Linked DNA regions of Stieleria sp. JC731. The protein of the gene in region 2 interacts with the protein of the main gene of each other region in a pairwise test. Links are inferred from orthologs where the notes say so. Each region holds a gene or a part of one and is shown on either strand. Other genes may lie near its edges.

Region 1 (7,621 bases), 1.5 Mb from region 2 along the record:
TGCAAATCGTTCCCGCAGAAGCGATCGTTCATCCCGGCAAACAAATCATTCTCGAAGTCCGTGCGTTCAACAGCCAAGGCGAGCGAGTTGCTGCACCAAACGATGTGACATTTCGCGTGCAGGGATCCGCTCAAATTGTGGACGGTGTATTGGTAGCCGATGAGGACGCGGGGCATCAATCGATCTCGGTTGTTGCGACGTATGCATCCGTCGAAGGCCGGTCACGCTATCGATGCGTTCCCTCACTGCCTTGGTCATTTGGTTTCGACGACCATGAGGTCCCCGTGACGTGGATCGGCGCTCGATATCGTCATGAGGCTCGCGAGGTGGGCGGAGAACCCGTGATCGTCAAGATATCCACCATCCCCAAAGGGACGCGAAGTCAGACTTGGTTTGGGTCAACAGAGTTGCATGACTACACCATCACGGCTGACTTGTTCGCAGCATCGGGAGGCGATGGGTTGCCGGATATGGGAATCATCGGGCAACGCTACGTGCTTGACCTGATGGGGCAATCTCAACAGTTGCAGATTCGGACATGGGCAGCACAGTTGCGGATGGCACAAAGCGTGCCGGTGCAATGGAAGGCAGGCGTTTGGTACCGATTGAAGCTGCAGTCTGAAACCGACTTGGAAAAACAGTCAGTCACTTTACGAGGCAAAGTCTGGCCTCGCGATGAATCGGAGCCCAACGAATGGACCGTCACCGCGACAGACTCTTCACCTAACCTTTCTGGCAGTCCCGGCCTGTTCGGCAACGCGACTCGTTCTGAAATTCTGATCGACAATGTGAGCGTGCAATACTGATGATTTCAACAAGAACGAAGTGGATTGTTTGTTTCATCGCGGCGCTGGGATTCGCGTTTGACATCTATGAACTGCTGATGCTGCCGTTGATTCTGCGTCCGGCATTGGCTGAACTGGGTGGCATCGCACCGGGGACGCCTGAATTTGAGTATTGGCGCGGGATGATGTTTTTTGTCCCTGCAATGATCGGAGGCATCGTCGGCTTGGGCGGCGGATACCTGACCGATACGCTCGGTCGTCGCCGCGTATTGACGTTCAGCATCTTGCTTTATGCACTGTCAGCAATGGCATGTGGTTTCGTAACGACGTTACCAATGTTGCTGCTTTTTCGTTGCTTGGTTTTCATTGGGGTTTGTGTCGAATTTGTTGCCGCGGTCGCTTGGCTTGCCGAATTGTTTGATGACCCGAAACAACGCGAGGCGGCGCTCGGCTACACCCAGGCATTCAGTTCGATCGGAGGATTGTTGGTTACCGCAGCAAACCTATTGGCGATCCGATATGCGATGTCATTGCCCGAGATTGCGGGCGGTCACGAAGCTTGGCGGTACACGGTGATTTCTGGTGTCATACCGGCACTACCATTGATTTTGGTTCGTCCGTTTTTGCCCGAATCGCCTAAATGGCAAGAGAAGAAGGCTGCCGGGCAACTTCGCCGGCCAAGTTTGAAAGAGCTGTTTTCGCCAGGATTGCGGAAGACAACTATCGTGACAACGTTGATGTTCGCTTGCAGCTACGGTGCTGCGTTTGGTGCACTACAGCAAACGCCTTCGATCGTTCCAGGATTGCAGGACGTGAAAGATCAAACGGAGTCTTTGCCGGTTCCAAAACGCAAACAATTGGAACAGCAAATCGCGGCGACCGTGAATGGATACCAAGAAATCGGTGGATTGATTGGCCGATTCGTTTTCGCGAGCCTGGCGATCTTTGTTGTCAGTCGGAGATCCCTACTGCGGATGTTTCAGTGGCCTGGCTTGATCGTCGTGCCATTGGTCTATTTCTTTGCCGTTGGCCAAGGATTGGACGCGCTCAAGATGGGGATTTTCGTTGCCGGATTGTTGACTGTCGCTCAGTTCAGCTTCTGGGGCAACTACCTGCCGCAGGCTTTTCCGCTTCATTTGCGAGGGACCGGCGAAAGTTTTGCAGCGAATATTGGTGGTCGAATGATCGGAACATCCTTCGCCGCCGTGACGGCTTGGTTGATCACGGTGATACCATCGCATCATCCCGCAACGGCTGCAGGCATCGTTGCACTGCTGACCTATCTCGTGGGCAGTCTGCTTTCGTTCTTTTTGGATGAACCAAAAGACGTCGAGACAGAGTAGCCAAAGGCTATTGATGTGTATCGTTGTCGCGAGGTGGCAAATACCGAATTAGGTTCGGCCACTTCGCGATCTTTGGAATGCGCAGTTAGAGCCGATAAGCTGCTTTATGCTTCGCTAATCACCGCGTACTGGCGGCGACCGGCTTTGCCGATCCAAAGTGTGATGGGATGTTCGCCGCAGGTTCGGTATCGACGTTCCAGAGCGTTCGCATCGCTCGATGAAGATCGTGTTTTCACCCGTTGCGGAAAGCTGTTCATCTGACGCAAGGTCTTTCTGAGTTTCCGGTCGTCACTGCTGCCGGTCCAAAGCACTTGTTTACTGATAACTGCAGGGTTTTCTAAATCAGTGTCCGATGTCAGAAAACCTGTGGGGCCCCCGAGCATGCTTAGATCATGCTGCTGCGCAAAGCTCTCTGTTAGGGTCGCGGCGCGAATGGCGGCGTCGGGGTCGATGATGAATGACTTGGGTGTTTGAACGACTTCGGCAGTCGCGGTTTGAAAAATGTCAGCGGTAATATGGAATACGGAAATTGAATCACTGCGCAAGCTGATCGCGCTGCGTCCGCCAGGTTTTATTAAAGCAGCTGGTGACTTTTGATCCGGTGACTTGGCAGCCAGTAACTTTGCGGCAAGCGTCTTCTCGGCCAGCGAGATAGCTTCGCCTGACAAGATTGTTTGTTCACGAACGCTGCCGTTGAGCGAGATCCAAGCCCGGTGCCTTTCGGGATGCTCGTCTACGATTGAAGCTGGCGCGATTTTGACAAGCGCCGCTGTCGACTGATCGAAGCACCTTTCGGCGAATGACCAAGGCGGTGAATAGCAATCGACCTGAGTGGTGCGTCGATTATCGCTGCGGCGGTCTGGATCTAAGTGCAACGCCGCGTTTGCAATCACGATGTCTTCGACGTTCTGTGCTCGAACGATCGCAGTGCTTGCTGAAGACCCATGGTTATCCAGATTGCGCCTCGCCATTGCCGCAATGGTTGGGTCCAAGTCAACGAGCTGCAATGTGGAATCGTGTGCTTGGGAATTTGAGAATGCGATCCCATCTGCGCCGATACCACAACAGAGATCGAAACTGTCGCCGCTGGGTAGCCAAGAGGACTTCAGTTCGGCCACTGCAGATGGTGTTGACTGCGCCAATGACCTTTCGTCACACCACCAAAACCCGTCACCCAGTTTACGCCTCGCTTTCGTCTGAAGCTGAAGAACATGGGCGACAAACATGACTTCATCAGAAGGCACGGTTTGTCGAAGGATGCGTTCGACGTCAATCGCGGATCCTGCCAAGTCATCGTCGAGCTGCTCCAGCGAGTGTTCCAGCTGTTGAAGCTGATCAACGCGTCGACGGAATTGATCTTGGGGCGGTATTGTCACGACGAACGCCTAGGGGAAGACAAGCAGCAACGTCGAATTTTGCGAAGCAGCCAAAGAAAAACGCCACCCTGCCAGCTGTCGAGTCCATAAGGAGTGACAGCCAAGTGAGGCGGCGTTGCGACGGTCATCTAGTTAGACCAATGCAAATTCGGCCGAAGGGGAACTAACCTTCGACTTCGATGCCCATGCTGCGAGCGGTGCCTTCGATCATGCGAATGGCTTGGTCCATGCTGCGTGCGTTAAGGTCAGCCATCTTTTTGGTGGCGATTTCTTCGCACTGTGCGCGAGTGACTTTGGCAACCTTTTCGATGTGCGGCACGCCGCTTCCCTTCGCAATACCAGCAGCTTGCTTCAGCAGCGAAGCAGCTGGAGGGCTTTTGGTGATGAATTCGAAGCTACGGTCGTTGTAAACGGTCACGATCACGGGGATCGGAGTTCCGTTGTACTCTTTGGTGCGATCGTTGAACGCTTGGACGAATTGTCCGAGGTTAACACCGAACTTACCTAGCGAGGTACCTACAGGAGGTGCTGGAGTTGCTTGGCCGCCAGGAACTTGGAATTTTGCTTGGCCGGTGACTTGCTTTGCCATGACTGCTTATCTGTCTTCTAGACGTTGTGTTTATTTTGGAGGGGCCGATAGGTTAACTACAGTGGCTCAACTTGCCAGTGGTGTAATTCCATCGGAACGCTCCGACCAAAGATATTGATGATCACGGTGATGCGACCGTTTGCTTCGTCGACGGAATCGACATCGCCTTCTTGATTCTCGAAATTGCCTTCCTTGACACGGACGCGATCGCCCACTTTGAAGGGGATGCCGACCTTGATTGGCGCGTCCTCTTCATCCTCGGTTTCGGGACGGTTGATAAAGCGATCGACATCAGCTGGGTCCATTGGCATCGGTTTGCCGGCGGATCCGGTGAAATCGCTGATCCCGCCCGTTTCACGAACGAGGAACCATGTGTCGTCGTTGATTGCCATCCGAGCCATGATATAGCCCGGCAGCAATTTGCGTTTGGTAATCCGTTTCTTGCCGTCGCGAGTGAACGTGGCAACGTCTTCACTGGGAACGACGACGTCTCCGAAGAATTCTTCCATGCCTTCCATGCGGATGCGTTTTCGCAATGCATCGGCGATGGAATCTTCGCGGTTGAACGCAACCTTCAGGATGTACCAATCCATGTCGACTTCGGGCGACGAACCTTGATCGCCATCGGACGATTCGACTTCGGCTTCTTCGGCCGCCGCGGATTGATCGGCGTCCGATGAAAGTTCGGGGTCATCGGATTCGATGGGTTGCGGTTCTTCCGACATGTGATGGATGCGTGTGCGTTGTGCGAATTAGCGGGTGGCGAATATTAAATCGCCTAAGTTCTTGATTGGCAAGCGTCTAGGCAGTTGCCCAGAGCAGATTGAAGAAGGCTTGCCAAAAGATGTCAAACAGGAATAGCGAGACCGCGAGAATGACGATGGTCAAGATCACGACGATGGACGCTCGCTTGACTTCATCACGAGCGGGCCAGGTGACCTTCTTCATCTCGGCTTCGACCGCAATGAGAAAGTCCGCGAACACGGGCCAGTTGACGAGTCGAAAGGCGAACCAGAAGCCAACCAAGACCAGTGCAAGCGGCACACCAACGACCAGCACGTTGTTGCTGGAGGTGCCGTTGAGGGTCGAGTAAAGTGACCACGCACCGAGTGCGACGATCAGCCAGATCGACAAAGCGGTCAACTGGCGAACGATGCGACCCTGGTTTGGCTTGAAGACGGTCGCGTGGAACAGTTCACTGACAAGCGAACTGCCGCTGGCAGTCGAATTCGCGTTGTTCCCGGCGATATCTCGAGACACGGTATGTCCTTGTGTTGGTAGTGGCCGCTTCTTGGCCGACGGAATAATTGCCGACAAGTCTTGACCGCGATGACAAAAACCGGGGCGTCCGAGGGGGGGCGTTTCCTGGGTGGCCGTCAATCGGCGGCGAAAACTGACGCGCCAATGGCGCTAACAGGCTCATCGTACTGGCAACCCAAGTCTTGGCACCAGACCAGCACGAAGGCTGTTAAAAAGCAGGAGTGGAGGGACTCGAACCCCCAGCCGCTGGTTTTGGAAACCAGAGCTCTGCCAATTGAGCTACACTCCTTTGCCAAAGCGGTAGCAGATGCACACCACTTCGGTGAAATATTCTAACGCAGAGAACCAACGACCCGACAGACGGTTCGTTGGCTCTCCGGTGGATTTCTTCAAGATTTGACCGGTGGGCACCGGCCCCATCGGTCAGCCGAGATTACTCGACGATCTTGGTGACGACGCCCGAACCGACGGTTCGGCCACCTTCGCGAATCGCGAAACGAACACCGTCGTCCATCGCGATTGGCTTGTGCAGTTCGACGGTCACTTTGACGTTATCGCCTGGCATGCACATTTCAGCGCCTTCCAAGTTTGCAGTTCCGGTCACGTCAGTGGTACGGAAGTAAAACTGTGGGCGGTAGCCGCTGAAGAATGGGGTGTGACGTCCACCTTCGTCTTTGCTCAAGCAGTAAACTTCAGCTTCGAACTTGGTGTGAGGGGTGATCGATCCTGGCTTCGCCAAAACCTGACCACGTTGGATTTCTTCACGCTTGACACCACGCAGAAGGCAACCGACGTTGTCACCAGCGCGACCTTCGTTCATTTCCTTGCGGAACATTTCAACGCCGGTACAGGTGGTTTTTGCCGAGTCGCTCTTCAGGCCGACGATTTCGACTTCTTCGCCGACTTTGATGACACCACGCTCGATACGACCGGTCGCAACAGTACCACGACCTTCGATCGAGAAGACGTCTTCGATCGCCATCAAGAATGGCTTGTCGTCTTCACGGACAGGCTCAGGAATGTACTCGTCCAGTGCGTCCATCAGTTCGCTGATGCACTTGCTGGCGTCTGGGTCTGCTGGGTTGTTGTATGCAGGCAGTGACGAACCTTGGATGACAGGAACGTCATCACCTGGGAAGTCGTACTTGCTAAGCAGTTCGCGAGCTTCCAGTTCGACCAATTCCAGAAGTTCTGGATCGTCGACCAAGTCGCACTTGTTCAAGTAAACAACGATGTAAGGAACACCAACCTGACGAGCGAGCAGAACGTGCTCTTTCGTTTGAGGCATAGGTCCGTCAGCAGCCGAAACGACGAGGATCGCTCCGTCCATCTGAGCAGCACCGGTGATCATGTTCTTGACGAAGTCAGCGTGACCGGGGCAGTCGATGTGTGCGTAGTGACGGTTGTCGCTTTCGTACTCGACGTGAGCAACGGCGATCGTGACGGTCTTGGTCGCGTCACGAACGGTACCGCCTTTAGCGATATCCGAATAACCCTTCGCTTGAGCCAGTCCCTTTGCTGCTTGGACGGCTAGGATAGCGCCAGTGGTTGTTGTTTTACCGTGGTCAATGTGTCCAATGGTGCCGACGTTAACGTGGGGCTTGGTCCGTTCAAATTGTGCCTTGGCCATTTCTTACTCACCTGTGTTCGGCGATCTGCTACCAGCCCGAGGATACGCCCCAGGCGAGCCCATCAATACGGCGGCCGCGTTCACACCCACGGAAATTCGCCCTACCGACGGTCGCAACGACCGAACGTTTTCTTCTAAACAGACAGAAAATCGTATCCACGAACGTCCACCACGGACGCTGTGGTAATTGCTTTGCATGGGCCGGATAGTGGATCATTCTTGACCACCACCGGCGAGGGTGCGTAGTTGTTGCGAAAAGTCTTGATTCTTGCAATTGCTGATTGCAAAAAATCAGAAAGATCGATAGGAACTTTCTGGATTTCACATTCCGGAAAGTTGACCTAAGTCTTGCCCAGACGACAAGCTGCTGATGGGACTTGAACCCATGACCTCTTCCTTACCAAGGAAGTGCTCTACCACTGAGCTACAGCAGCGACAATCGTTTTGTTGGCAAGTGCCAGCCGTACCCTTTGAGCCGCTGTGCTATCAGCGGCAATTGAAGAGCGGGTGAAGGGAATCGAACCCTCGTATTCAGCTTGGAAGGCTGCTGCACTACCATTGTGCTACACCCGCTTTCCGGAAGGCTTTCTCGCGATCGATGAAGTCAGAGATCAGCTCTCCTGCCTTCCAGCTCATCG
Region 2 (7,682 bases):
CGTGGTGGCAGGTTTGAAACCAAACTTCGTCGCTACATGGGTGAATTGACGTTTCAGCAAGCCGATTTGCCATTGTCGATCACGACTTTGGATCTGATCAGTGGCGAACAACAGATCCGCCGTGATGGGGATTTGGTTCAGGCGGTATTGCAAAGTATCAACCACCCGGTCTTCGGTCGGCCAATCATCCAGGACGGTCAAATGCTGGTTGACGGAGGCGTATTGATGAACGTGCCGGCTTCGGTCCTCCGTAGCGAAGGCTGTGATCAAGTCATTTCCATCGATGTGGGGTCGACGATTACCACGGATTATGGAAAAGACCGCAAAGGCAATCTGAAGAAGCCTAGCTACTTTTCGACACTTTTACGGGCGATGGACATCAGTCGGCGGCATTGCAGCGCCCTGCATCGCGAAGAAAGCGACCTGATCATTATCCCACAGACGAGCGATTTTCGGATCGAAGATTTCCATGCGGTGGATGCGTTGATCGATGCCGGTCGTGAAGCAGGGGAAAAAGCGATCGACAATGTCAAACGGCTGGTTGGATAAGCGTTCAGAAATCACTGGTCAGCGGGCTGTCTGACCGCAGTGATGTCTGAGGCGAGCTTCCTTTGGTGGCTCTTTTGAGTTCAAACACAGTGTTTTACAATATCTTTTGCGACATCGGCGATCGCTTGTGCTGCGACGCTGCGAAACGATAAACGCTGTGGTTGGCGAAAAATTTGTCACGATGCCTGTGACCTTCATTGATTCGCCCTCACTTTCGGTGCCCAAACTTCGCGTCTGAATACGTATGACTTCATCAAATGACCCTTCCGCTGACGAAATCTTGGTCTCCCAGATTCGGGACGGCGATTCGTCTGCGTGGCAATCATTGATCGAACGCTATGAGGGGCGGTTACTCGCCTACACTCGCAGCCGCATCCGTGATTCGGCGGCTGCTGAGGATATCGTGCAGGAGGCATTTGTTGGATTTCTGGTCAGCCTCCCGAACTACGATGGCAGTCGGCCTCTGGAAAGCTACCTGTTTTCGATTTGCGCTTACAAGTTGACAGACCATCTAAGACGTGAAGGCAGACGCCCGACGATCCAGTTGCAAGGTCGGAAAAGCAGCTCCAGTGAAATCGATCTTCCATCTGGAGGACGTGTCGCCAGTAGCATCGCCAGAAGTGTCGAGCGAAAGAAGTTAGAGGCGACAGCAATCGGTGACGCCATCGAAGAACAGATTCAGCGCTGGAAAGAGTCCGGCAACTGGATCAAGCTTCAGGCGATGGAACTGATCATCGTTCTCGGTTGGGGAAATAAGCAGGTCGCCGAAAAGCTTGGTCTAACCGAGCAACAAGTGGCGAACTACAAAAGCGACTTTCTTATCCGGATGAAGTCGATCGTGAAACGCGCCGGGCTTGACGAAGGAGTCTTCCCCGAACTTGCCGATGACGCAGTTTAACTGCGCATCACTTTCAAAAATAATGGTCTTCAGTGACCAGATTTTCGTTTCAGCTGCCCATCGTTTGGATTCCATCAAACGTTAGTTCGACTCGCCGCATCCATGGATCCGATGGGCAAATGCAACGCAGGCGAAGATGTCGCCGAGCTAGACTGGCACCAGTGTCGCCAAATCGCTCGGTATGCCTTTTCGACTTCGGTAACGAACCGTTGTTCATCCGCAATCGTTTGGACCGTTTGTTGACGAAGGGACTTTCGAAGCTCCCGCAGCTGATCGAGATCGGACGCAAGTTGGCCCAATTTCTCGCCGTATTCGCTCTCATCTTTTGCAATCCACTGCGGGTATCCGAGATGATGCACGATACCGGCTGTTCCCCGTGATGGGCGGTTGTTCCCATAGATCGCAATCATCGGAACGCCCATCCATAGCGCTTGCATTGTCGTCGTGCCACCTGCCCACGGTGTCACGTCCAACCCGATGTCAATTTCCTTGTAGATCTCTAAGTACGATTTGCCCGTGAACTGGTTCTGGATGTCGATACGCGCATCTTCAATTCCACGTTCAACCAATGCCGCACGCAATTCGGCCATCGATCGATCGTTGAAGCGCGTATTGAACGCCAGTAGGTGGGCATCGGGATTGGCGTGTAACGCGGCTGCCCAGAAGTCATGAGTCTTCGCCGAAATTTTGAAGGGTCGGTGCAATGATCCGAACGTGATATGCCCCTTCGTATCTGCTGGCAACGGCGTCAGTTCGGGGGCGTGCTCGGGCGGCAGGAACGAAAATGATCCGCCAGGAATCCGAAGCAATTGCTCGGTATGCCAAGTCGGTTCGTCCGGAGGATTTTGAACTTCACAGGTGAATGTGTAGTCGATCGCTTTCAACCCAGTCGTGTTAGGGTATCCGAGCCACGAGATCTGAATCGGTGCAGGCTTCATGGACCATGCCGTCAGTCGGTTACCGAACGTATGGCCAGAAAGGTCGACAAGGATATCGATCTGATCGTCCAAGACTTGTTGAAAGACCTGCTGATCTGAAAAGCCAAATGTCACCCGCCAGTGGTCGGTCATGGCTTTTAGCTTTTCCGTGACACTGTCATTTGTGGTGTGCTCGTAATAACAGAATGTTTCAAACTGTTCATTATCGCGAAGACGGAGTAGCGGTTCAAAAAATCCCGCGACAGCATGTTGGCGCAGGTCGGCCGACGCATAGCCGATGCGAAGTTTTCTTGTTTCGGTCCGGTCATTGCTATGCCCGTTAAAAGGTTGCTTGCAACCGTAGGCTTCGCCCCATTGTTTGTGGGCTTCAAAAAGTTGTTGCGGTGAAACTTCGGGATCGCCCGTCATTAGATAGACTAAACAGCCATGGACTTCGCTCATCGAATTGTCAATCGAGATTGCTTTTTCGAAACAGATTCGTGCTTCATCGCGACGTTCGGATTCGATGTGAATGAAGCCCAATGAGCAAAGGGCGTGTGCATCGTTCGGCGACAATTCCAGCGAGCGGTAAAGCTGTTCTTCAGCACCCTTCAAATCACCTAGATCTTGCAGTGTTGTTGCGAGGTAGTGCATCGCTTTGCTGCAACCGGGAAACTCATCAATGATGCCGGTGAAAAGCTCTTTTGCTTCTTGGTGCTGTCCGAGTTTGACAAAGGATCGGGCATGTGTCAGGCGGGATACCAGATCGTTTGGACGAGCTTTGATCACCTGGTTAAGAACTTCGATCGACTCATTCAGTCGACATTGTCTGCGAAGGCACTCACCCAAGTTCCCGAGGATGTCGAGCTTGTTTTCATCTTCGACACTACCGCCTGATGTCTCGGAGAGGGATTCAATGCGTTCGAGCAACTGACGATAGATGGCTTCAGCATCGTAGAGCTGATTCTGTCGAACCAAGCAATTCGCAAGGTTCATCGAAGCCTGTGTAAATTCGGGTTGCCGCTTGAGAACGATTTCGAATTTCGCTTGCGCCTCTTTCAACTGCCCCAGCTCAAGCAGCAGAACACCTAGGTTGTTAACCAATTCGGTGTTATCAGGATCCAGCTCAATTGCCTTGTTTAATAGGGCGATCGCATGGAGTGAGTTGTCGCTGGCATGCTCAATCAACGCGAGATGGCCCAGCAAGGTCGGCGATTCCCCACTGAAGGCTATCGCCTTTTGAAGACACTCAATTGCATCCGGGTAGATCCCGCCGCTGTAAAGCGTCATCCCAAGAAGATGCCAAGCGTTCGCATTGGTTGGGTCTTTGGCGATCACTTCGCAGTAGATGTTTTTGGCAGCTTCTAGCTGTCCTGCTTGTTGCAGCTTGATCGCATTGTCGAGTTGTTGATTCAGAGCAGCGTTGACTTGCTGATCCGCAGAAATCGTGTTGGTATCCGCATGCATCATCCGCCGTCGAGCTCGGCTTCGCTTGGGTTTTGCTTTGCTGCGTGCCATCGTCTATCTGCCCTCGGTCACCAACCAATTTTCGACACGACTGGATGTGTCGTCGTTCTGTACCACTTAATCGTCTTCGGCAAAACGATCGATCTGGGTTGATCAGAAGGCCGATTTGATAGAGCGTCATGATGCCCAGATTGGCTGCAATCACGGGTGTAATCGAGATTGAATCGACAAAAGACAGACTTCGATTGCCGCGTCAATGATGAAGTAGTTTCGTGCGGGTTTTCGGACAGCCCCATTCTTGCCACACTTTCGGGAGCTGTCGCTACTGGATGACACATGATCAGGGTCTATCTGCCGAGCCTCGCTTCTGGCCAGAAATTCTTCGTGACCGGGGGTTGTAAGGCAACTTGGGTCGTGTCACAGGCGGATCCGTCATCGAGTAAAATTGCATGCCTCGTTTGGACCCCTTAATTCTCGATTGGTGTTAGCAAAATGATTTTGAAGCGATGGCTTGCGGTCTGTCTTCTTTCGCAGCTTGCTCTGCTCGGCGGCGTTTCGGCGGAAGAGTCGTCTCAGTCTGCAAAGACGCTGGATATTAGCGTTCCAGTTCATATGGACTACCTTCTTTCGCTTCCTGAAGGCTATGAACCCGATGGAAAGGCAGTGCCCCTATTGCTATTTCTGCATGGGGCGGGGGAACGCGGTGACGACATTAACGTGGTCAAGAAGCACGGACCACCGAAGATGATCGCGGCGGGAGAAAAATTCCCGTTCATCGTCGTGTCACCCCAATGTAAGAAAGGGAAAATCTGGGAACCCTTCCAACTGAGCGCTTTGCTTGACCAAGTGATTCGTGACCACAACGTGGACGAGTCCCGCGTCTACGTCACCGGTCTCAGTATGGGAGGCTTCGGAACCTGGGCTTTGGCAGCCTATTCGCCAGAGCGGTTTGCTGCGATCGCACCGATCTGTGGTGGCAGCGAGCTATTCCGAGCCCGAAATTTGAAAGAGCTACCGATTTGGGTTTTCCACGGTGCGAAAGATTCTGTGGTGCCGCTATCGCGATCGCAAGACATGGTCGATGCGCTGAAGAAGCAAGGCAACGAGCCAAAATTTACGATCTATCCCGAGGCTCAACACGACTCGTGGACGGAGACTTACAACAATCCAGAATTATACGAATGGTTGTTGTCGCATCAGTCGAAGTAAGAGCTATCTATCGTCGACGTTGCATCGGTGAAGGTAGCGTGCTTTCCCGCTGGATTGGCGTCGTGGACGGCGAATTCGTCAGGGCCCCAACCTGAAAATCATCAGGTTGTTATGGTGCACTTTGGTCGGGACTATGTCGCGCCCAGTTTGACGCCCAGTCGCAGTAGCTCAAGCGCCGCGTCGGCAGCTTCTTCACCTTTGTTGCCGACCGTGCCGCCACTGCGCTGCAAGGCTTGATCCAGCGTATTGCAAGTGAGCAACCCGAAACCGATCGGTTTTCGGGTTGTCAAACCAAGATCCATGATCGCATCGCTGACGGAACGATTGATGTGTTCGTCATGTGTGGTTTCGCCTTTGATCACACATCCCAGTACGATCGCGGCGATCACGTCCACGCCATCAAGTGCATTCGCGCATACCAGCGGCAATTCCCAAGCTCCGGGAACACGGACGACGCTGATAGCGGAATCCTGATAGCCAGCTTCACGAAGGGTTTTCAGGCTTCCCTGTACCAGCGAATCGCAAATGCTTTCGTTGTACCGACTGGCGATGATGACAATTTTGCCTTCGGGGAGATTGCCTTCGATACCAGTGACTTCAGTCGACATCCTTCACACTCATTAGAAATTCGGCATTGTTTTGTGTTTTGGACAGTCGCTTGACCATGTCAGCCATCGCGTCGCTAGGCGACGATTCGACCATCGCTCGACGCAATGATGAAATACGCTGAAACTCGTCTTTATCGAGCAGCATTTCTTCGCGTCGGGTGCCGCTACGACTGATGTCAATCGCGGGCCAAATTCGGCGTTCAACCAAACCGCGGTCCAAAACAATCTCAAGATTGCCGGTGCCTTTGAATTCTTCAAAGATCACATCATCCATCTTACTTCCGGTATCGACAAGGGCGGTGGCCAGGATCGTCAACGATCCGCCCTCTTCCGTCTTGCGCGCCGATCCAAAGATGGCTTTGGGCTTTTGCATCGCGCCGGCATCAAGACCGCCGGTCAGCAATTTGCCCGTCGATTCACCGTCACTGTTGTGTGCTCGTGCAAGTCGAGTGATGGAATCTAAGAAAACGACGACATCGACTCCAGACTCGACCATTCGTTTCGCTTTCTCGATCACCATCTGAGCGACTTGGATGTGACGCTGTGCCGGTTCATCGAATGTGCTGCTGATCACCTCGCACTGTGGTCCGCGGACTTCGCGTTCCATATCGGTGACTTCTTCGGGGCGTTCGTCTATCAACAAGATGAAGACGTAGGCTTCCGGATAGTTATGCAAAACGGCGCGAGCCATGTTCTGCATCAAAATTGTTTTTCCCGCGCGGGGTGGGCTGACAATCAGTCCGCGTTGACCAAATCCGATCGGGGTCAGCATGTCAACGATTCGGGTCGACAGTTCGTCAGCGCTATGCTCCATCATGATGCGGCGATCAGGATGCAGCGGTGTTAGTTCTTCGAACGGGATCGACGAGTTGCGCTGCGACGGGTCGCGACGATTGATCGCTTCGATACGCAGTAACGCGAAGTAACGCTCGTTTTCTTTCGGTGGTCGAATCTGACCGGCAACGTGGCTGCCAGTTTGCAGACCGAAGCGACGAATCTGGCTCGGTGACACATAGATGTCGTCGGGGCAGGAAACATAGTGATGTTTGCTGCTGCGTAAAAATCCGAAGCCGTCGGGCAAGATTTCTAAGGTGCCTTCGCCGTACATCAAACCGCCAGCCTTCATGCGGTTCTTTAGAATGGCAAAGATCAATTCTTGCTTGGAAGTCTCTTCTGTTTCCTCGATGCCTTCGGATTGGGCCAATTCAAGAATTGCTGACTCGCTCATCGCTTGTAGCTCGGCCAGCGATGTTTGCGGCCCATCGGCACCGGACGGAATGCCGACGCGTTTACCGACCTTGGTCGCTTCGCTAACGATTTCTTCAGGAAGCGAAAGCGGATCACGTTCGGCATCTAATTCACGGATACGTTGATCAACGACTTTATCGGGGTGCCGCTGAGTCGGGCGCCCGCGTCTTCCTGGGTAACCCCGGGAATTGCTATGCCGTTTGTGCATGCGGTCATCGCCGCGAAAATTATCGCCCGAAGGCCCTTTCGATTGCATGATATTGGGCGTCCATGGGGACGCAGGTGAAGAGAAGGAGTGGAGTTGTCAGCTTGCGCTGGGAGGGATGGAGAAGGGAAAAGCTCTCCTACTCAAGGAGGAACCGCGAGGTTAGCGAATGCCGGGTGCGGCTTGCGAACTGGTTTAAGTGGTTTTCGACGTTTCGAGATCTCGAAGGCCGGAAAATTGAAAAGGTTTACGTGACTAGGCACGATACAACTTAGTCAAAACCTTGCTCGACGTGTTGCCAAACAAGGGCTCTACGCAAGGCGACCGAGTTTGGGTCATCCCATCCCCTCTGCGGTCGCTTCCGTGCAGCCTGTTGGAATTTTGTCTCGCGAGTGCTTTGCAGCGAATTAGGTTCCGGAAAACCGACGTTAATGTCGCTTGTGGCGACGTAGATTCTTCGGCGGTTGCGTGTCGACAATTCCAACAATCCGCGGTCGCAATCAATCGGCTAATCGGAAAGACAATGCTTTCCTTGCCCCTTTAGATGGCTCTCGGGGCGCCGATTATTTAACGACTTCATC

What was found. Proteins that work in one complex are often made in the same cells at the same time.
Region 1: the proteins of rho (region 2) and nusG interact in binary tests that used the Escherichia coli proteins (3 or more experiments, as listed by UniProt). The link is inferred for Stieleria sp. JC731 from one-to-one orthologs.

What each region holds. Positions count from the first base shown.
Region 1 is NZ_JAJKFQ010000011.1:116,600-124,220, forward strand. What follows is about bases 2,985-5,734. They hold nusG (transcription termination/antitermination protein NusG), read right to left. Parts: upstream 4,819-5,734; coding sequence 4,150-4,818; downstream 2,985-4,149. Other genes in these bases: LOC67_RS17545 (class I SAM-dependent methyltransferase), read right to left, coding at 2,985-3,504; rplK (50S ribosomal protein L11), read right to left, coding at 3,668-4,093; secE (preprotein translocase subunit SecE), read right to left, coding at 4,895-5,353. Outside these bases: PQQ-binding-like beta-propeller repeat protein, read left to right, coding at 1-806; MFS transporter, read left to right, coding at 806-2,128; more of class I SAM-dependent methyltransferase, read right to left, coding at 2,233-2,984; tuf (elongation factor Tu), read right to left, coding at 5,787-6,983. UniProt on the Escherichia coli protein: Part of the processive rRNA transcription and antitermination complex (rrnTAC). The complex forms an RNA-chaperone ring around the RNA exit tunnel of RNA polymerase (RNAP).
Region 2 is NZ_JAJKFQ010000011.1:1,569,833-1,577,514, forward strand. What follows is about bases 4,872-7,682. They hold rho (transcription termination factor Rho), read right to left. Parts: upstream 7,105-7,682; coding sequence 5,638-7,104; downstream 4,872-5,637. Other genes in these bases: LOC67_RS22485 (prolyl oligopeptidase family serine peptidase), read left to right, coding at 4,872-5,040; ribH (6,7-dimethyl-8-ribityllumazine synthase), read right to left, coding at 5,172-5,648; coaE (dephospho-CoA kinase), read right to left, coding at 7,610-7,682. In the rest of the region: patatin-like phospholipase family protein, read left to right, coding at 1-549; RNA polymerase sigma factor, read left to right, coding at 794-1,447; tetratricopeptide repeat protein, read right to left, coding at 1,522-3,882; more of prolyl oligopeptidase family serine peptidase, read left to right, coding at 4,324-4,871. UniProt on the Escherichia coli protein: Facilitates transcription termination by a mechanism that involves Rho binding to the nascent RNA, activation of Rho's RNA-dependent ATPase activity, and release of the mRNA from the DNA template.